Regions from separate parts of the Oerskovia paurometabola genome, predicted to be linked through region 3. Evidence: riboswitches for the same ligand, from Rfam matches in the RefSeq annotation. Region 3 holds a riboswitch; each other region holds the start of a gene.
The links. Region 3 has a riboswitch for S-adenosylmethionine ahead of JOD48_RS03005 (rhodanese-like domain-containing protein). Riboswitches for the same ligand answer to the same signal wherever they lie in the genome.

Region 1: it holds a riboswitch for S-adenosylmethionine, as region 3 does, so the genes downstream of both, JOD48_RS13215 (ABC transporter substrate-binding protein) here and JOD48_RS03005 (rhodanese-like domain-containing protein) in region 3, are expected to answer to the same signal.
Region 2: it holds a riboswitch for S-adenosylmethionine, as region 3 does, so the genes downstream of both, JOD48_RS01565 (hypothetical protein) here and JOD48_RS03005 (rhodanese-like domain-containing protein) in region 3, are expected to answer to the same signal.

What each region holds. Positions count from the first base shown of each region.
Region 1 covers NZ_JAFBBV010000001.1:2,908,835-2,915,784, reverse strand. Annotated here, with positions in the region: gene obgE (GTPase ObgE) at 1-612, shown strand, start outside; gene proB (glutamate 5-kinase) at 862-2,004, shown strand; SAM riboswitch class IV at 2,076-2,187, shown strand; gene JOD48_RS13215 (ABC transporter substrate-binding protein) at 2,478-4,130, shown strand; gene JOD48_RS13210 (ABC transporter permease) at 4,255-5,205, shown strand; gene JOD48_RS13205 (ABC transporter permease) at 5,225-6,220, shown strand; gene JOD48_RS13200 (dipeptide ABC transporter ATP-binding protein) at 6,217-6,950, shown strand, end outside.
Region 2 covers NZ_JAFBBV010000001.1:350,164-357,113, forward strand. Annotated here, with positions in the region: gene JOD48_RS01555 (transglutaminase-like domain-containing protein) at 1-300, opposite strand, end outside; gene JOD48_RS01560 (hypothetical protein) at 435-1,163, opposite strand; gene JOD48_RS01565 (hypothetical protein) at 1,296-1,670, opposite strand; SAM riboswitch class IV at 1,776-1,887, opposite strand; gene JOD48_RS01570 (cold-shock protein) at 2,017-2,220, opposite strand; gene JOD48_RS01575 (polysaccharide deacetylase family protein) at 2,403-3,947, opposite strand; gene JOD48_RS01580 (aldo/keto reductase) at 4,193-5,044, shown strand; gene JOD48_RS01585 (branched-chain amino acid ABC transporter substrate-binding protein) at 5,492-6,583, shown strand; gene JOD48_RS01590 (branched-chain amino acid ABC transporter permease) at 6,754-6,950, shown strand, end outside.
Region 3 covers NZ_JAFBBV010000001.1:670,317-677,266, forward strand. Annotated here, with positions in the region: gene JOD48_RS02990 (MBL fold metallo-hydrolase) at 1-718, opposite strand, end outside; gene JOD48_RS02995 (LLM class flavin-dependent oxidoreductase) at 785-1,834, opposite strand; gene JOD48_RS03000 (O-succinylhomoserine sulfhydrylase) at 1,949-3,208, opposite strand; gene JOD48_RS03005 (rhodanese-like domain-containing protein) at 3,229-3,693, opposite strand; SAM riboswitch class I at 3,700-3,792, opposite strand; gene JOD48_RS03010 (phosphotransferase enzyme family protein) at 3,867-4,709, shown strand; SAM riboswitch class IV at 4,790-4,904, shown strand; gene JOD48_RS03015 (aminotransferase class V-fold PLP-dependent enzyme) at 4,946-6,346, shown strand; gene JOD48_RS03020 (GNAT family N-acetyltransferase) at 6,470-6,950, shown strand, end outside.

The DNA.
Region 1 (6,950 bases), 2.2 Mb from region 3:
CTCGTGCGCCCCGACCTCGAGGCCCGCGGCCTGCGCGTCTTCGAGATCTCGACCGCGAGCCACGAGGGCCTGCGTCCCCTGACGTTCGCGCTCGCCGAGCTCGTCGACCAGGCCCGCCGCGAGGCCCCGGCCCCCGCCCCGGCGCGCACGATCCTGCGCCCCAAGGCCGTCGACGACGCGGGCTTCACCGTGACCCGCAAGGGTGGTGCCGAGACCGGCTTCTACTACGAGGTCCGTGGCTCCAAGCCCGAGCGCTGGGTCCGCCAGACCGACTTCTCGAACGACGAGGCCGTGGGCTACCTCGCGGACCGCCTCGCACGCCTGGGGGTCGAGGAGAAGCTCTTCAAGGCCGGCGCCGTCGCGGGCGACGAGGTGCGCATCGGCTCCGACAAGAACGCGGTCGTGTTCGACTGGGAGCCCACGCTCATCACGGGCGCCGAGCACCTCGGCGGCCCCCGCGGCTCCGACCTGCGCCTCGAGGACACCTCGCGCCCCACGCGTACCGACAAGCGCCGCGAGTACACCGAGCGCATGGACGCCAAGGCCGAGGCCCGCGCCGAGCTCTGGACCGAGCGCGAGTCCGGCCACTGGACGGACCCCGACCAGGACTGACCTCCCGCGCGGGTCGACGAGCGTCGTCGACCGCACGTCCGCCCGCAGGGCGGGTACGGCCCCTCGGGTCGTGCCCGCCCTGCGGCGTCCCCGGGGGTCTCGACCCCGCCGCCCGGGCGGGGCGGGCGCCCAGGGGGAGCGTCGTCGTCGGGCCCGGGCCGGCGGCATGCCGCCCACGCCGTCCCACCGTGAGGTGTCACACGGTGAAACGGCGCCCCGTCCGAGCGCCCGGCGCGGGATGATGAGGCCGTGAATGCGCTCTCCGCACGCTCCCAGGTCGCCACGGCCCACCGGGTCGTCGTCAAGATCGGCTCCTCGTCCCTCACCGGACCGGACGGGCACCTCAGCGTCCCGGCCCTGCACGCGCTCGTCGACGTGATCGCGGCCCGCCACGCGGCGGGCGGGCAGGTCGTGCTCGTGACGTCGGGGGCGATCGCCGCGGGGATCGGTCCGCTGGGCCTGAGCGCGCGACCGCGCGACCTCGCGACGGCCCAGGCCGCGGCCTCGGTGGGGCAGGGGCTCCTGGTCGCCCGCTACGCCCAGGCGTTCGCCGAGTACGGCATCCGCGTGGGCCAGGTGCTCCTCACGGCCGAGGACACCATCCGCCGCGGGCACTACCGCAACGCGCAGCGCTCGCTCGAGCGGCTCCTGGACCTGGGCATCGTGCCGGTCGTCAACGAGAACGACGCGGTCGCGACCGACGAGATCCGCTTCGGGGACAACGACCGTCTCGCGGCCCTGGTCTCGCACCTGGTGCGCGCCGACGCGATGGTCCTGCTGACCGACGTCGACGGCCTGTACGACGGCCCGCCCTCGCGCCCGGGCACGCAGCGCATCCGCGAGGTCCGGTCCGCCCTCGACCTCGAAGGCATCGAGGTCACGGGCCGGGGCAGCTCGATCGGGACCGGCGGCATGCTCACCAAGCTCGAGTCGGTGCGCATCGCGACGGGCTCGGGCATCCCGGTCGTCCTGACCAAGGCCGCGCACGCCGAGGGCGCGCTCGCGGGGCACGAGGTGGGGACCTGGTTCGCCGTGACGGGCAAGCGCACCACGCGCCGGCGCCTGTGGCTCGCGCACGCGGCCCGCACGCGCGGACGACTCGAGCTCGACGAGGGAGCGGTCGCCGCGGTCCTGGGCGGACGCGCGTCGCTGCTGCCCGCGGGCGTGGTCGGCGTCACGGGAGACTTCGACGCGGGCGACCCCGTCGAGCTCGTCGCCCCCGACGGGCGCGTGATCGCGCGCGGCCTCGTCGCGTTCGACTCGAGCGACATCCCGGACCTGCTCGGCCGTTCGACGCACGAGCTGCGCGACAAGCTCGGCGAGGGGTACGACCGCGAGATCGTGCACCGCGACGACCTCGTGCTCGTGGGGCGCAAGCGCAAGGCGTCCTGAGTCGTCTCACGGGGTGGGACGGTCTGCTCACCCCTTGACTCGGTGGCCTCGGGCGGCTTTCCTGTGCGGCAGGTGAAGAGCGCCAGCGCCAAGACCCGGCTCGCTGGCCAGCAACCCTTCGACGTGACGGGGTGCTCCGGGTGGTACCTGACCGCGACCCGTCGGGCGCGGTAAGCACACGGAGGAACGGGCGATGCGCGCACTCGGAACGCAACAGGGGCTCGACGGCAGGGGTGTCCGCTGCCTCGACGCGGGGACCCTCGTGCTCTGTTGTCGCTGACACGCGGCTGAACCCTCGCCGCTCCTGACGTGCGGCCGACATCCCGTCCCACCCTCGCCGTCCCCTGACGGCCCCCACCGCCGCTCACCGTGAGCCCGGCGTCGATCCGACGCACCCACGGTCCGTCGGCGACCCCTCAGCGCCCCGGCCGTGCCGGACCGACGGCGCGCACGACCGAAGGAGCACTGCTCGCATGTCCCTCTCGACCTGGCCCTCGGGGCCCGGCGGCCGCACGGCCCCGTCCCGCCGCGCGCTCGTCGCGGCCTCCCTCGCCGCGACGGCGCTCCTGCTCGGGGCGTGCGGCTCCGGTGGCGGCAGCACCGCGGACGGCGCGTCCCCCGGCCCGACGGCGGAGCCCGTCCCGGGCGGCAACCTCACCTTCGCGGTCACGGTCGACTCGCACTGCATCGACCCCCAGCAGGTCGGGAACAACGACGCGATCGCCTCGGCCCGCCAGACCGTGGCCTCGCTCACCGCGCAGGACCCGGACACGGGAGAGATCCTGCCGTGGCTCGCGGAGAGCTGGGAGGTCGACGCGGACGCCACGAGCTTCACGTTCGCGCTCCGTGAGGGGCCGACGTTCGCCGACGGCACGCCGATCGACGCGGCCGCGGTCAAGACGAACTTCGACAAGATCGTCGAGCTCGGCGCGGCGGCCTCCCTCGGCTCTGCCTACCTCGTCGGGTACGAGGGAACCACGGTCGTGGACCCCCGCACCGTGCGGGTCGACTTCTCGGCACCCAGCGCGCAGTTCCTCCAGGCGTCCTCGACGTTCTCGCTCGGACTGCTCTCGCCCGCTTCCGCCGCGCTCAGCGTCGAGGACCGGTGCGCCGGGAAGTTCGTGGGCTCCGGGCCGTTCGCGGTGAGGTCCTACACGTTCGACCAGGAGGTCGTGCTCGAGAAGGTCGCCGGCTACGACTGGGCCTCCGGGGCCGACGACCACACCGGGGAGGCGTACCTCGACACCGTGACCGTGAAGTTCGTGCCCGAGGCCAGCGTGCGTACCGGCAGCCTGCTCTCGGGCCAGATCGACGCGACCGCGGCCATCAGCACGGTCGACCTGCCGCAGTTCGACGGCAACGGCTTCTGGCTCGCGTACCGGGCGAACCCGGGCGTCGTCTTCAACCTCTTCCCCAACGAGTCGCGACCGCTCGCCGCCGACCCGGCGGTGCGGCAGGCGATCAGCAAGGGCATCGACCGCGAGGAGATCGCCGCGACCCTGCTGACCCCGCAGGACGAGCCTGCGACGAGCGTGCTGTCGCACTCGACCCCGCTGTGGGCCGACGTCTCGGACGACCTCGCGTACGACCCGGACGGTGCGGAGGCGCTCCTCGACGACGCCGGCTGGGTCGAGGGCGCCGACGGTGTGCGGGTCAAGGACGGTCAGCGGCTGTCCACCACGGTCACGTTCTGGCAGGTGGCCGAGCCGCTCGAGCTCGTCCAGCAGCAGCTCGCGAAGATCGGCGTGGACCTCCAGCTCAAGCAGGTCACGGTCGCCGAGTCCACCGAGCTCAAGAAGTCCGGGGACTTCGACTTCGACTACTACAACCTGACGCGCTCGGACCCCGACGTGCTGCGCACGATCTTCTCGGCCAACGCGCGCAACATCAACAAGCGGGCACCCGAGGAGGTCGACGACCTGCTCGACCGCTCGGCCGCGTCGACGGACCCGGCCGAGCGGCAGGAGCTCGTGACCCAGGCTGCGCGTCTCCTGGTCCAGCAGGGGCATGCGATCCCGGTCTACGAGCTCTCGACGACGATCGCGGCGGCCGACACGGTCCAGGGCCTGGGCTTCGAGGCGTCGACCCGCCTCGACTTCTACGGCGCCTGGGTCCAGCAGGACTGAGCAGCGGCTCGGCGGGACGCGTCGCGAGCGTCCCGCCGGGCCGGCGCTCCCGCCACCGATCCGACCACCTGCGCGTCACGACCCGCGTCACCATCCGCACGTCACCACCCGAGAGGAGCCGACCATGGGCCGGTACATCGCCCGCCGCCTGGGGCAGGGAGGCTTCGTCCTCTGGGCGGCCTTCACGATCTCCTTCTTCCTGCTCTACGTCCTGCCGAGCGACGCGGCCTCGATCAAGGCGGCCGGAGCCGACGGCGACCTCTCGGACCCCGAGCTCGTCGCGCGCCTGCGTGCCGAGCAAGGGCTCGACCGCCCCGTCCTGGTCCAGTACGCGCACGGCCTGTGGGGAGCGCTGCACCTGGACTTCGGGCGCTCGTTCTCCTCGGGGGCGCCCGCCACCAAGCTCCTGGCCGAGGCGCTGCCGCCCACGCTCCAGCTCACGGCCCTGGCCCTCGGGCTCGCGCTCGTCGGCGGAGCCGCGCTCGCGCTCGCGAGCACCTTCCCGCGCGCCCGCTGGCTCCGGCACGCGCTCGCGTCGCTGCCGGCCCTGGGCATCTCGTTGCCGACGTTCTGGGTGGGGCTGCTCCTGCTCCAGTGGTTCTCGTTCGAGCTGCGGCTGTTCCCCGCCATGGGCAACGAGGGGTTCGAGAGCCTCGTCCTGCCGGCGTGCACGCTCGCGATCCCCGCGAGCGCCGCGTTCGCGCAGGTCCTCTCGCGCAGCCTGCGCCAGACCCTGGCTGAGCCCTACGTCGAGACCGCTCGGGCCAAGGGCGCGGGGCGTGCGCGCGTGCACTTCGGTCACGCCCTGCGCAACGCGTCCATCCCGGCGCTCACGGTGCTCGGCGTGACGGTCGGGGGACTCCTGGCCGGTGCGGTCGTGACCGAGACGGTCTTCTCCCGGGCCGGGGTCGGTCGCCTGACGGTGACCGCGGTCAACCAGCAGGACGTGCCCGTGGTCCAGGCCATCGTGGTCTTCTCGGCCCTGGTCTTCGTCGTCGTGACCCTGCTGGTGGACCTGCTCTACCCCGTGCTCGACCCCCGGATCACGACCCGCCAGCCCTCCGCCGCGGCGTGAGGGCACGGAGGAGGACATCATGACCGCACGACTCGACACCTACACCGTCCCGGAGACCTTGTCCCCGGACGCTCCCGCGCCGGACGGGCCGGCCCCGCTCGACGGGTCCGACGCGCGGCCGTCCTTCACCGACCCGGCCCCGCTCGACGCCACGGACCGCCGCGTCAGGGGAGCGTGGTCGTCGCTGCGCGCGCTCGGCCGGGCAGGGATCGCGGTGCTGCGCCGCCCCGGCCTGCTGCTCGCGGTGCTGTTCCTGCTGCTCGTGGTCGCGTGGGCGCTCGCACCGGGCGTCTTCGCGTCCCAGGACCCGATCACGGGGGTCCCGGCGGACCGCCTGCAGGCGCCGAGCGGCGAGCACCTGTTCGGCACCGACCACCTGGGGCGCGACGTGTACGCCCGGGTCGTGCACGGCTCGTGGCTCTCGCTGAGCGCGACCGTGATCGCGGTCGCGCTGGGGCTGTCGGTCGGCTCGTTGCTGGGCCTGCTCGCGGGCTTCTTGCGGGGGTGGGTCGACGACGTCGTGGGGAGGGTGGTCGACGTGCTGCTCGCGGTGCCGAGCCTGCTGCTCTCGCTCGCGATCATCACGGTGCTGGGGTTCGGCACGGTCAAGGTGGCGATCGCGGTCGGCATCACGACGATCGCGGCGTTCGCGCGCGTCATGCGTGCGGAGGCTCTGCGGACGTCGTCGACGACGTACGTCGAGGCCGCCCGTGCGTCGGGCGTGCGCTGGTACACGGTGCTGCGACGTCACGTCCTGCCCAACTCGGCGGGCCCCGTGGTGGCGCTGACCGCGCTCGAGCTGGGGTCGTCCGTCCTCGCGATCTCGGCCCTGAGCTTCCTGGGCTACGGGGCCGCGCCCCCGACCCCGGAATGGGGTGCGCTGGTGTCCGGCGGGCGCGACTACCTCGCCGCCGCGTGGTGGCTCACGACGCTGCCGGGGCTCGTGATCGTCGCGGTCGTGCTGTCGGCCAACCGCGTCTCCCGCTCGCTCGAGAAGGACGGAGAGGACCGATGAGCGTCCCCGTGCCCGACGACGTCCTGCTGGACGTCCGGGATCTCCACGTCGGCTACCGCACGACGACGGGAGGTGACGCGCCCGCCGTCGACGGGGTCTCGCTCCAGGTCCATGCGGGCGAGGTCGTGGCGCTGGTGGGGGAGTCGGGGTCCGGCAAGAGCACCACGGCCCACGCGGTCATCAACCTGCTGCCGCGCGGGGGCCGCCGTACGTCGGGCACGATCCGGTTCGGCGGGCAGGACCTGACCGGGCTGAGCGAGGGCGAGTGGCGCGAGGTCCGCGGGCGCAGGATCGGCCTGGTGCCGCAGGACCCGACCGTCTCGCTCAACCCGGTCCAGCGCGTGGGCGACCAGGTCGCCGAGGTCCTCGTGATCCACGGGCTCGCACGTCGTCGCGAGGCGCGCAGGCGCGCGGTCGACCTCCTGGAGAAGGCGGGCCTCGACGACCCGGCCGCTCGCGCCCGGCAGTACCCGTCGCAGCTCTCGGGCGGCATGCGCCAGCGCGTCCTCATCGCGATCGCGATCGCCGCCGGGCCCGACCTCGTGATCGCCGACGAGCCGACGAGCGCGCTCGACGTGACGGTCCAGCGCCGCATCCTCGACCACATCGAGCTGCTGCGCTCGACGCTCGGCACGGCGGTGCTCCTCATCACGCACGACCTGGGGGTGGCCGCAGACCGTGCCGATCGCATCGTGGTCCTGCGGCACGGCCGGGTCGTGGAGGAGGGGCC
Region 2 (6,950 bases), 320 kb from region 3:
CGCCCGGGGCTCGGTGAGCGCGGTCCCGTGCCGGGAGTGGTCGAGGTCGAGGATCGTCGCGAGCCACCGGCTGTCGACGTCCGTGGCACGCTCGGCCGGCATGAACTCGGCCTCGGCGCGATAGTGCGCGATCACGTTGCGTGCCACCTGCCCCAGCGCGTCCGGGTCGGTGGGTACGCCCCGCAGGAGCTGGGCGTGCTCCCCGGGCGAGGAGTACGGCGAGTGGGCCACCCAGCGGGCGACCGCGGGATGGACGGCGGTCGTGCCGACCGGCTCGAGGCGGCTGGACGGGTCGTACATCGGATCCTCCGAGGTCGCGGGTCACGAGCGGCGTGATGCCGGGCACCAGTGTCGACCGTGTCGCGCGCCAGGGCAATGCCTCGGCCCGGCGGACCGTCGGCTCCGTCCGAGCGAGGGCCGGGCGGACGAGGTCCTCAGAAGTCTCCGAATCCGCCGAAGTCCCCACCGCCGAAGTCCCCACCGCCGAAGTCGCCGAAGCCCCCACCCAGGTCGCCCCCGCCTCCGGCCTCGGTGAAGTCGCCGCCGCCCGTGTCGCCGGCTCCGGGGTCGCCCTCGGTCGCGCCCGGGTCGCCTGCGCCCGAGGTGCCGCCGTCGCCCGCGAAGTCGGCCGTGGGGTCGCCGAACATCGGGCCGAACATCATGTTGGCGACCGCGGAGCCGATCACGACGCCCGCGATGGTGCCGAGCATGCTCGAGCCGATCATCGAGCCCATGCCCGGCCCGCCCGGCCCGCCCGGCCCGCCCGGCCCGCCCGGCCCCCCCTGCCTGCCGCCGAACGACCGTTCGAGCGTGCCGGGGTTGCGCATCTCGGCGCGGGTCGCCATGCGGGCGAGCGACTGCGGGTCGTCGGAGGTAGCGCGCTCGGCGGGCGGCACGTTCTCACCCAGCTCGGTCAGCACGCGTCGACGCTGCTCGGGCGTCAGCCGCTCGAACGCCTCGGCGTGCGCCTGCTCGACGGCCTCCGGGGGAGCCGTGCGCAGCAGGTAGCGGTAGCGGTCGATCGCGACGTCGTCCTCGCTGCGCGCGGGGCCGGTCGGGGCCGGGGGCGCAGTGCCGTAGGCGGGCGCACCGGGACGCTCTGCCGAGCCGTGAAGCCTGTCGTCCTGCGGGGTGCGGCCGAGGAGGCGGTCGAGGAATCCCATGAGCGTGTCCTTCTGGTCGAACCGTCGAGGGCGGGTGCCCTCACCGGTTCAACGCGGCGCCCGGCCCGCCCGTTCCGTCGAGTGGATGGTCCGGCTGCGAGACGCCCGGCGAGTCGCAGCCGGATCACGCACTCAGCGGCGAGCGTGGGGCGGCTCCGGCGCCGGACCCACCCCGCCGACCAGCCGGACGTTGAGCGCCCGTCCCGCGAGCTCGAGCGCGTGGTACTGCTCGTGCACCCGCACGGTGACCCCGGGGTCGAGGGCGAGGCTCGTGTGGTGCCACACCCGGCACGCTCCCTCGCCCGTCGCGTACTCGACGACGACCTCGGTGCCGCCGCTGGTCGTCCGCACCGCGAGCACGACGCCCTCGCGCCACCCCCAGGGCCGGTTGCGGAGCATGCGCTCGTGGACGGGGTGCAGCAGGTGCCCCGTGTCGAACCGGTCGCACACGGTGGGCGGGGGACAGGCGACGACCGTCGCCCGGCGTTCCATGACGCGCTCGGCCATGGTGCTCCTTCTCTCCGTGCCCGACGACGGGGCTCACCCGCGTGCGCACGCCCACCCGGGAGGCTCCCCGGGTGAGGGGCACGAGGAGGCGCCCTACGACGTCGGGCCTCGCTCTTCCCCCACGGTCGTGGGGGCGGGTCTTCCTCCGGGAGCACCGTGCGCGTCGCGCGGTTGCCGGACCAGCACGCCGGAGGGCGGTTCGCTGGTCCTCTGGACCGTTCTCAGTTCTACCACGGCGTCACCGACCGAGCACAGGGAGCACCTGGTCCTGGACGCACGAGTGCCCCCGACCGAGACGGTCGGGGGCACTCGTTCAATGATCAGCTACGCCCGGAGGCGAGTGAGATCAGAGCGGGCGGATGTTCTCCGCCTGCGGGCCCTTGGGGCCCTGCGTCACGTCGAACTCGACGCGCTGGTTCTCCTCGAGCGAGCGGAAGCCCTGCGTCTGGATGGCGGAGTAGTGCGCGAACACGTCGGCGCTGCCGTCCTCAGGTGCGATGAAGCCGTAGCCCTTTTCGCCGTTGAACCACTTCACGGTTCCCAATGCCATGGGGATCTCCTTCTAGAGTTTCAAACAGCTCCATGATCTGGAGCCGAACATCACGGTGTTCGTCGTCAACTCTTGGGTAACAAGGTTCGCGGTGGCATGGGGCCGTTGCGCAAGGACAAGCGAGGCACTGCAATCTCACCGGCTACGGTACAGGGGTTACTCCGACTGTGCTAGCCCTGATGCTAACGATTGAAGTACGCCTGTCCGCCAACCAGGTCAGGGCCGAGCAAATCGGGCACCGTTACGAGCGTGTAGCCGGCAGCCCGCAGACCGTCCACGATGCCCGGGACGGCGTCGACGGTCGAGGCGTGGATGTCGTGCATCAGGAGGATCGCCCCAGGTCGGACGCCTGCGAGCGCCCGTTCGGTCGTCATGGCCGCGTCCTTGTTCTTCCAGTCCTCGGTGTCGACGTCCCACAGGATCGCCGGCTCGTTCCGCTGGGAGAGGACGCTCGTCACAGTGTCGCTCGTCGCGCCGTACGGAGGGCGCACGAGGGTCGGTCGGACGCCTGACGCGGCCTCGACCGCGTCCGCCGTCGACGTCAGCTCGTCCGTGATCTGGTCCGTGCCGAGCTTGGACAGGTCCGGGTGGGACCAGGTGTGGTTCCCGATGGCGTGCCCTTCGGCGACCTCGCGGCGGACCAGGTCGGGGTGCGACGTGACGGACCGGCCGACGAGGAAGAACGTCGCCTTGGCCTGCTTCTCGGCGAGGGTGTCGAGCAGGCGCGACGTGTGCTTGCCGGGTCCGTCGTCGAACGTCAGGGCCACGCACCTGAGCACCGAGCAGTCCGGGGCTCCCGGGGACGCGGGCGGCACGGGCGGGGTCGTCACGGGGGGCTCGACGGGCGGCGGCGTGATCCCCATGAACGGGGTGCCGCTCGACGCGGTGTCCGCGAGCTGCTTCCCGACCGCGGACAGGACCGTCCGCGTCGCGTCGGGCTCGATGCGCACGGCCAGCTCTCCGTCCGAGCGGGCAGAGACCAGGCCGGGGGAGAAGACCAGGGTCGCGGCGCCGTCGGGCCCCAGGCGAACGTCCCGGAAGGTGTCCTCCGACGCGGGCACCGGCTCCTCGAACCCGAGCCCGGCCTGGTCGAGCGCCGCGTCGACCCACTGCGCGGCCTGCTTGCGGCCGTCGGCCGTGAAGAGGTCCGAGGACCACGTCGTGGTCGCGCGCGGGAGGTCGGTGTAGAACGTCTGGGCGCCGGTCGTGCCGTTCGCCCCGCCCGTGAAGGAGTACGTCGTGGCACGCACGCCCAGCACGTCTCCCTGCGCGAGCACCAGGTCCCATCCGACGTTGAGCTCGTTGCCCACTCCGGCCGGGTCGACCGCGGCGTCGTACGCCTTCTCGGTCTCGTCGACGAACGTGCCGAAGGCGTGCGAGAGGGAGCGCTCGCCCGGGACGGAGACCGTCGAGATCGAGCGGGCGTCGCCCGTGCTCGCGGTCGACTCCTGGTGGATCTCGAGGTTCTCGACCGACGCCGGGTCCAGGACCGGAGGCGGGTCGACCCGTTCGGCGGGGACCGGATGGGCCGTGGGCGACGGGGTACCCGTGGGAGACGCCTCTCCGGAGGGGTCGGCCGCGGCACGCGTCAGGTAGAACGTGACGCCCGCGGCGACGACCAGGAGCGGTACGAGCACGGCGAGGACCCAGAGGGCTCGGTTCCGCGGGCGCGCGGGAGCGGAGCCGCCCGGCGTCTGGCCGCGGGACGGAGGGAGGGACTGGGACATCAGTCCACCGTGCCACCCGCGCAGGGTGCGCGTCGCGACCGGCACGGCGGATGAGAGCAGCGCCACAGTCGTCTGCGACACCCTCTCGCACGGTCCTCGCAACGACTCCACGGCCTTCACCGACCGGTCACCTGTCGGCTCTCCGCCTCCGACCCGACCGCGACCCGTCCGCGACCCGTCCGCGACGCGCCGGCCACTGCCGGGACGGGTGGTGCGGGCCACGGGCGGCGGGGTAGAAAGGGGTGATGGTCTCCCCCACGCAGGTCCCCGACGTCGTCCTCAGCAACGGTGTCGCCGTCCCGCAGGTCGGGCTCGGCGTCTTCAAGGTGCCCGACGACGCGACGCAGAAGAACGTCGAGCAGGCGCTCGAGGCCGGGTACCGGCACATCGACACCGCGGCCGGCTACTACAACGAGGCCGGTGTCGGTGCGGCGCTCCGGGCCAGCGGCCTGCGACGTGACGAGATCTTCGTGACGACCAAGCTCCGCAACGGCGACCAGGGGTACGAGTCGGCGCTCCAGGCGTTCGAGGACTCGCGCGAGGAGCTCGACGTCGAGGTCGTCGACCTGTACCTCGTCCACTGGCCCGTCCCCAGCAAGGACCTCTACGTCGAGACCTGGCGAGCCTTCGAGAAGCTCTACGCCGACGGCGCGGCCCGCGCGATCGGCGTCTCGAACTTCCTGCCCGAGCACCTCGCGCGCCTGCTCGCCGAGACCGACGTGGTCCCGGCCGTCAACCAGATCGAGGTCCACCCGACCTACCAGCAGCGCGCGACCCAGGAGGCCACCCGGGCGGCGGGCATCGCCGTGGAGGCGTACTCGCCGCTCGGACGCGGCGCCGACCTCGACCACCCCGCGGTCGCCGCGGTCGCCGACGCCCACGGCGTCACGCCCGCCCAGGCGATCCTGCGCTGGCACGTCCAGAGCGACCGGATCGTCATCCCCAAGTCCGTGAACCCCGAGCGCCTCGCGTCCAACATCGACCTGTTCGGCTTCGAGCTCTCGCCCGACGAGATCGCGGCGATCGACGCGCTCGACTCGGACGCCCGGCTCGGCTCCGACCCCGCGACCGCCGCGTTCTCGCAGTACCCGTCCTGACCCCCGGACCGGATCGAGACGTTCCTGTGACGGCCCCGTAACGCGGGACGGAGTCTCGCGTAACCGCGCCCACGTACGTTCCAGGCACTCAGGTCGCCGGACCCGGGGCCCGGGACCTCGGGCGCCTTGTCCGGTTCGCCGCGTGTGAGTCCCTGGTTGCAATTGTGCATCTGGGGTTTCGCGCTGGTCCGACCTGTGCCATCGTCAGCACGTTATTCAGTGCTGAATATCAGGTGATCCACCGCGGGTGCGAGGTCTCCGAGCACCCGGGTGCGATCTGGCGCACGGAGGTTCGGAATGCAACGCACAGCACGTCGAACGACGGGTGGGCTGGCTCTCGTGCTGGCAGCCGCCCTCGCCATCACCGCTTGCGGTACCCAGTCTCAGGGGGACGACGGAGGTTCGACGGAGTCGTCGAGCGCGTCAGGGTCGGCCGATCTCAAGATCGTGCCGTCCGTCCAGATCGACATCGACGGGGCCGAGGTCCCGGTCGAGACCTCGGGCGACCCCGTCGACCCGGCCGGAGACGGCACGGCCGAGTGTGCCGAGGGCACCTCGATCGCCATGGCCGGTGCTCTGACCGGCCCCAACGCCGCACTCGGGCAGAACATCCTCTACGGCGCCAAGGTCGCGGTGGACGCGTTCAACGCAGCGAACGCGGGCTGCCAGGTCACGATCAAGGAGTTCGACACCGAGGGCGACCCGCAGAAGGCGACCCAGGTCGCCCCGCAGATCGTCGGCGACGCGAGCATCATCGCGCTCCTCGGCCCGGCGTTCTCCGGGGAGACCTCCGCGACCGGCGACGTCTTCAGCCAGGCGGGCCTCCCCTCGCTGTCGGCGTCGGCCACCAACCCCGACATCACGAAGAACGGCTGGAAGACGTTCTTCCGCGGCCTCGCGAACGACGCGGTCCAGGGTCCGGCGGTCGCCAAGTACATGGTGGACACGCTCGGGTACGAGAAGGTCTGCGTGGTCCAGGACAACTCGGACTACGGCGTGGGGCTCGCCAAGGAGATCACCGCGGGCCTCGGCGACGCGGCCGACGACTCGTGCTCTGCCGAGGTCAAGGTCGGCGACAAGGACTTCGCTGCCGCGACGCAGCTCATCTCGAGCTCCGACGCGGACGCCGTCTTCTACGCCGGCTACTACGCGGAGGCCGCGCCGTTCGCGCAGCAGCTGCGTGACGCGGGCGTCGACATCCCGTTCGTGTCCGCGGACGGCACCAACGACCCGCAGTTCGTCACCCAGGCGGGCGCGGCGTCCAAGGGCGCGATCCTGTCCTGCCCCTGCGGACCGGCTCCCGACGACTTCGCGGCCGCGTACGAGGCGCTCAACGGTCAGGCCCCGGGCGTCTACTCGGTCGAGGGCTACGACCTCGCGACGATCATGCTCACGGGCATCGCGTCGGGCGTCACGGACCGGGCCGGGATGCTCGACTTCGTGACGAGCTACGACGGTGAGGGCCTGGCCCGCACCTACAAGTGGGACGACACGGGCGAGCTCTCGTCCGCGCTGATCTGGATCTACGAGGTCCAGTAGCCGGTCGGCGCCTGCCGGTCCGGAGCGCCGCCCCTTCCCGGCCAAGCACGGCCGGGCCGGGGCGGTGCGCCTGACGGCAGCCGCCGAGCGGACCACGGTGCGCCCGCCTCCTCGCGGGGTGGGCGCACGGTGGTCGGCCGACCGCCCTCCCACCGGCTTCAAGGAGCAGCATGTCGATGCTCGTCCACGGCGTCCTCGCCGCCGACCCACTCATCGGATTCGACCTCGCGGCCCTCGGCCGCAACTTCTGGGCCCTCACCGTCGACGGCCTGACCTACGGCGCGGTCTACGCGCTCGTCGCGGTGGGCTACACGCTCGTCTACGGCGTGCTGCGCCTCATCAACTTCGCCCACTCCGAGATCTTCAT
Region 3 (6,950 bases):
CGCCGTACACCGAGGCGGTCACGTCGTCGACGAGCGCCTCGGTCACCGCCTCGCCCGCCCGGTCCCCGAGCGCGGTGCGCACCTGCGCGAGCCGGTCGGCCCGGTGCTCGCGGTACGACCGCACGGCGACGGACAGGTCGTCCAGGTGCGGGCCGTGCGCGGGCAGCACGGTCGCAGCGCCGAGCGACTCGAGCAGGTCGAGGCTCGCGAGGTAGTCGCGCAACGAGCCGTCGGGCTCGGCGATGACGGTCGTACCGCGGCCCAGGACGGTGTCGCCTGTCAGCACGCTGCCGTGCGGGCCGTCGTCGGGGAGGCGGAAGCTCGTCGAGTCGCCCGTGTGCCCGGGTGTCGCGAGCACCTCGATCCGCAGGCCGGCCGCGTGGATCGTCTCGCCGCCGAGCAACGGCGCTGCGTCGCGGGAACGAGCCGGGTGGCAGTGCGCGGGGTCGGCCGCGCGGACCGGTGCGCCCGTGAGCTCGGCGAAGCGTGCCGCCCCTGCGGTGTGGTCCGCGTGGCGGTGCGTGATCAGGACGAGCTCGACGGGCGGCCCGGCGGCCAGGGTCGTGAGGTGAGCGACGTCGTCGGGCCCGGGGTCGACGACCACGCGGGTGCCCGCCCCGGGCGCGGCCAGGACGTAGGACCTGGTCCCGTCGAGCGTCATGGGTCCAGGGTTGGGGGCGAGCAGCACCGAGGCCTGGCTCGTGACGAGGACGGGCACGCCCGACGGCGCCGCGTGGGCGGGCCGTCGGGTGCGGTCGTCGCTCGGTGGGGTCACGGCTCGGCGTCAGTCTCCGAGCGCGGCCGCGAGCAGCTCGATCGTCTGCGTGCGGCCGGGCGTCGCGTCGAGCGACTCGTCGGCGCGCGAGCCCGCGACGGGCACGACCATGACCTCGTCGACGCCGTGCCGGGAGGCGAGCTCGCGCACGCGGCGGGCCGCGGCCTGGGGCTCGTCGACGATCCAGCGGTCGAGCATCTCCTCGGCCATCTGGGACGTGAGCCCGTCGAGCGGCGTGGACGCGGCGTCCTCGACCGTCTCCTGGGCGCCCAGCGGCTTCCCCGAGCGCAGGCGGGCCATCATGCGCGCCTGCGGCAGCGCGCGGGCGCGTGCCTCGTCGAGCGTCGGGGCGACCGACACGTTGACCGTCAGGAACGTCTCCGGCGCGGGGTGCTCGGCCGACGGGCGGTAGCCGTCGCGGTAGAGGGCGAGGATCTCGTCGATGCCGGCGCCCGAGAAGTGGTTGGCGAACACGTACGGCAGGCCGAGCTCGGCGGCCAGGCGCGCGGAGTAGTCGCTCGACCCGAGCAACCACACGGTCGGCACCGACTCGGCGGCCGGAGTCGCGTGGACGTCGTAGACCTGACCGGTCGTGAGGCGGACCGAGGCGCCCTCGGCACTCATGAGCGAGCGGATGTCCTGGACGTGCTGGGGGAAGCGGTCGACGTCGGACGTCGGGCCGCTGCTGCGCAGCAGGGCGGTGACGACCGGGTCGCTGCCGGGCGCGCGCCCGATGCCCAGGTCGACGCGCCCCGGGGCCATGGCCTCCAGGACCGCGAACTGCTCCGCGACGACGAGCGGCGCGTGGTTGGGGAGCATGACGCCGCCCGACCCGACGCGGATCCGCTCGGTCACCGCGGCGGCCGCCGAGATCATGACGGGCGGTGCGGACGCGGCGACCGCGGGCATGTTGTGGTGCTCGGCGAACCAGTAGCGCGTGAAGCCGAGGCGGTCGGCGAGGCGCACGAGGTCCAGGGAGGCGGCGATGGCCTGGGCGGAGGACTGTCCCGAGCGGACGGGGACGAGGTCGAGGACGGAGAGGCGCGGCGAGGTAGTCATCGCCTGGTGCAACCCCGGGATACGGCCGGGGTATTCCTGCGCGGCCGCTGGGTGCGGAGTACGTGTCGTCGTCGGGCAGGTTTCGCGACACGTACTCCGCACCCGGCCGGACGGTCAGCGGCGCAGCGCCTGCTCGACGTCCTCGATCAGGTCGAGCGGGTCCTCGAGGCCGATCGACAGGCGCACGGTCGTCTCCGCGATCCCGACGGCGGCACGCCCGTCCGGCCCCAGCTTGCGGTGCGTCGTGGTCGCGGGGTGCGTGATGAGCGACTTGGCGTCACCCAGGTTGTTGGAGATGTCCACGACCCGCAGCGCGTCGAGGAACTGGAACGTGCGCTTCTTGAGGAGCTCGGGGTCGGTGCCCGGGGCGTCGGCGCCCGGCACGTCGAGGTTGAACGTCACGACCGTCCCGCCCCCGCTCTGCTGGGCCTTGGCGAGCTCGACCTGCGGGTGCGAGGCGAGGAACGGGTAGCGCACGGCCGTGACGCCGGGCAGCTCCTCGAGCGCGGTCGCGACCTGGAGGGCCGAGGCGTTCTGCGCCTTGACGCGCACCGACAGCGTCTCGAGCCCCTTGACCAGGACCCAGGCGTTGAACGCGCTGAGAGAGGGGCCCGTGTTGCGGATGAAGGTCTGGACGGGTCCCTTGACGTACTCCTCGGAACCCAGGATCGCGCCGCCCAGCACGCGGCCCTGCCCGTCGATGTGCTTGGTCGCCGAGTACACGACGACGTCGGCGCCGAGCTCGAGCGGCTTCTGCAGGACGGGGGTGGCGAACACGTTGTCGAGCACGACGACGGCACCCGCGGCGTGCGCGAGCTCGCTCACGCGGCGCACGTCGATCACGTCCTGCATGGGGTTGGACGGGGTCTCGAAGAAGACGACGTCCGCGGGGGTCGACAGCGCCTCCTCCCACTGCGAGAGCACGTGACCGTCGACGTAGTCGGTGCGCACGCCCCACTTGGCGAAGATCTCGTCGAAGATCACGAGCGACGAGCCGAACAGCGCGCGGGCCGCGACGATGCGCGACCCGGCACCGACCAGCGCCGCGAGCGAGGTGAAGACCGCGGACATGCCCGACGCGGTCGCGTAGCAGGCCTCGGCGCCCTCGATGAGGCGCAGCCGCTCCTCGAACGTGTGCACCGTCGGGTTGCCGTAGCGCGAGTAGATGAAGCGGTCGACCTCGCCCGTGAACGCGGCCTCGGCCTCCGCGGCGCTCCCGTACACGTAGCCCTGCGTGAGGAAGAGCGCCTCGCTCGTCTCCTCGAAGTTGGTGCGGGCGTGGCCGCCGCGCACCGCGAGCGTGTCGGGACGGACCGAACGGGGGAGGGGGCCACGACCCGAGCCGCCCGGGACGCCGGCGGGGATGCGGAGCACGCCGTCCCCGGTCGCGGCGCTCACGACTGCGTCCAGGGCAGGCCCGCGGCGCGCCAGCCGTCGGAACCACGGTGACCGGCGCCGTCGAGCGCTCCCTCGAAACCCTCGAGGACGTTGTACGCGGGACCCAGCCCCGCGGCGGTCGCGGCCTTGGCCGCGCCGATCGAGCGGGCTCCCGAGCGGCACAGGAAGACGACCGGACGCTCAGGGCTCAGCCCGGCCGCGGTGAGCTCCGCGACGAACGCCGGGTTCGGGCGGCCCGCGACGTCGACCCACTGGGTCAGGACGGGCGCGCGGCCCGTCGAGGACAGGTCGGGGACCCCGACGAAGCGCCACTCGGCGTCGGTGCGGACGTCCACGAGGACGGCGCTCGGGTCGTTCTGGAGAAGGGTCCACGCCTGCTGGGGCGTGATGTCGCCGGCGTACCCGTCGGCGGGACGGGCGTCGGGGACCGGGGCAGCGGTCGCGCGGTCGGGGGCACTCATGGTGATCCTCCATCGGTCGTGGCGGTAGCACCCTCGCCCGTCACCGGGGGGTTGCTGCGGCGTCATCGTGCCAAGTCACTCAGCCGCTCTGGATGGTTGCGTCGGATCGTACGCCACCGTGACCACGGAAAAGAACAGGTGTCTCGCAGGGTGGTCGGGCTAGGTTCCTGCGCATGAGCCACCTCCCCGAACCCGACCGCGCGCCCGACCAGGCCGAGGAGCCCCTGGCCGGTGGGAACTCGACGACCGTGGTGCGGCGAGGCGACACCGTCCGCCGCACCGCAGGGCCCTGGACGCCCACGGTCCAGGCGCTCCTGCGGCACCTGCGCGCACAGGGCGTCGCCGAGGTGCCGGAGCCGCTCGGGACGGACGAGCAGGGGCGCGAGGTGCTGTCGTTCCTCCCCGGTGACGTCGGGAACTACCCGCTGCCACCGTGGGTCTGGGACGAGTCGGTGCTCCGGGACGCGGGCGCGCTGCTGCGGCGCGTGCACGACGCGAGCGTCGGGTTCCTCGACACAGGCGCCGCCGCCCTCGTCCCCGACGCTCTGCCGGCGGCCCCCACCTGGCAGACCGCACCGCACGAGCCTGCCGAGGTCGTGTGCCACAACGACGTCGCCCCGTACAACCTGGTCTTCCGTGACGGGGCCGTGGTCGGGCTCATCGACTTCGACACCGCGAGCCCCGGCCCCCGGATCTGGGACCTGGCCTACCTCGGCTACCGGCTCGCGCCCCTCGTGGCGGACGCGGGGGAGTCGGAGGGGAGCGACGTCGTCGGGCGGCTGGACCCGTTGGCGCGCCTCGACGCCCTGGTCCGCGCGTACGGGATGCCGTACTCGCGCCGGGAGGTCCTGACCGTCGTGGTCGCGCGGCTCGACGAGCTCGCGGCGTTCACGGACGAGCGTGCGGCCGCGACCGGACGCGACGACTTCCGGGAGCACGCGGCCATGTACCGCTCCGACGCGCAGCGGGTCGAGAGTCTCGCGACAGCGTCCGATTCGCCGGATCTGCCCACCTGACAGGTTGCCTCTGCTCATCATCCGAGACGCTGTGCCCACCGGTTGACACGCTCCGCGCGCCTCGACCATCCTGGACACCAGGTCATGAGTGCCAGCGCAAAACCCCGGTTTGCTGGCCGGCAACCCTCCTCCGCGGTGGGGTGCCCCGGGTGACGACCAGGTCCCTCTCTATCAGGAGGGGGGCAAGCGCGGAGGGGCCGGCACGGCGAACTCCGACGACCACCGGAGGACGTGCCATGAGCGCACATGCAGTCATCGAAGCCCCTACCTCGTGTGCCGTGCTGCCCGTCGTGGGCAGCGACACCCTGGTCCCCCTCGTCGACGGGCGCAGCGTCCCGTACGCGAACCTCGACGTCGCGGCCTCGGCACCGGCGCTCCAGGTCGTGGCCGACCGGGTCACCGAGGTCCTGCCGCTGTACGCGAGCGTGCACCGCGGCGCGGGCTACCTCTCCCAGGTGTCGACGGCCCTCTACGAGGCTGCGCGTCAGACCATCGGCGCGTTCGTGGGGGCGCGCGAGGACGACGTCACGATCGTCACGCGCAACACCACGGACTCCCTCAACCTCCTCGCGGGCTGCGTCCCGGCCCAGGCCGACGGCTCGCCGGGGCGTGTGCTCGTCCTCGACGTCGAGCACCACGCGAACCTCCTGCCCTGGCAGCGCACGGGGGGCGCCACGGTCCTGGTCGGCGGTGCGACCGTCGCCGAGACCCTGTCGGGCCTGCGCGCCGAGCTCTCGCGCTTCCCGTACGCGCTCGTCGCGATCACGGGGGCCTCGAACGTCACGGGCGAGTCGCTGCCCCTCGCCGAGGTCGTGGCCGCGGCGCACGACGCCGGCGCGCGCGTCCTGCTCGACGGCGCACAGCTCGTCCCGCACCGCGGCGTCTCGCTCGCCGCGAGCGACGTGGACTACGTCGCGTTCTCTGGGCACAAGACGTACGCGCCGTTCGGTGCGGGCGCGCTCGTGGGCCGCCGCGACTGGCTCGACACCGGCACGCCCTACCTCGCCGGCGGCGGCGCGGTGCGCAACGTGACGCTCGACGGCACCACGTGGCAGAGCGCCCCGGCGCGGCACGAGGCCGGGTCGCCCAACGTGATCGGCGCGGTCGCGCTCGCCTCCGCGTGCGACGCGCTCGCGGCCCTCGAGCCCGGCGTGCTCGTCGCGCACGAGACCGAGCTGCGGGCCCGCCTCGTCGAGGGCCTGGAGGCGATCGACGGCGTACGCGTCGTGCGCGCCTGGGCCGACGCGGTCGACCCCGTGGGGGTCGTGACGTTCTCGGTCGACGGTTCCGACGCGGGGCTGGTCGCGGCCTACTTGTCGGCCGAGCACGGCATCGGCGTGCGCGACGGCCGCTTCTGCGCGCACCCGCTCCTGGCGCGGCTGGGCTTCCCGGCGGGGGCGATCCGGGCGTCGATCGGGGTCGGCACCACGGGTGAGGAGATCGACCGGCTCGTCTCCGCGCTGCGCACCTGGGTGAGCGAGGGGGCGAAGGCCCGGTACGAGGTCGTGGACGGCTGCTGGGTCGTGAGCGACGACCCGCGACCGCTCCTGCAGGTCGCGGGGCTCTCGGGCCTGTTCGCGACGGCCGCCGCGGGCAACATCACGGCCGCCGTGGGCTGCGGACCCGCCCCCGCCTGAGCACCCTCTGACCTGCGGAGACGCTGCCTGGAGCGCAACGTTCACCGGGGCGTCACCTCACCGTTCACGAACGACCGTTCCGTGGTCTTGGCGGCGACGCCTGCGTGTGTTCTGATATGCGCTGTGCAGCACGATGTCCACCTTGAAGGCCACGGGTTCCGCCTCGAACCCCTGGCTGTCGCGCACGCCGGTGCGCTGGCCCAGATCGTCGATCCGTCGATGTGGGCAGGCATGAGTGCGACCCTCCCCGAGGGGGAGGTCGGGATGGTGAACTTCATCGAGGACACCCGCGCCACGCGCGCGCTGACGGCGTTCGCCGTCGTCGACGCGGGCTCGGGTCTCGTGGTGGGGAGCACCGCTTTCCGTGACCTGTCGCTCGACGACAGGCGCGTGGAGATCGGGCGGACCTTCTACGCCCGTTCCACGTGGGGGAGCCTCGTCAACCCGGTCTCGAAATGGTTGCTGCTCCGACATGCGTTCGAGTCGTGGGACGTGCACCGTGTCGGCTTCCGGGTCGACGCGCGCAACACGCGCTCCCTCGCCGCGATGCGTCGCCTCGGCGCGTACGAGGAGGGCGTCATGCGTGGTCACCGCACGGCTCCCG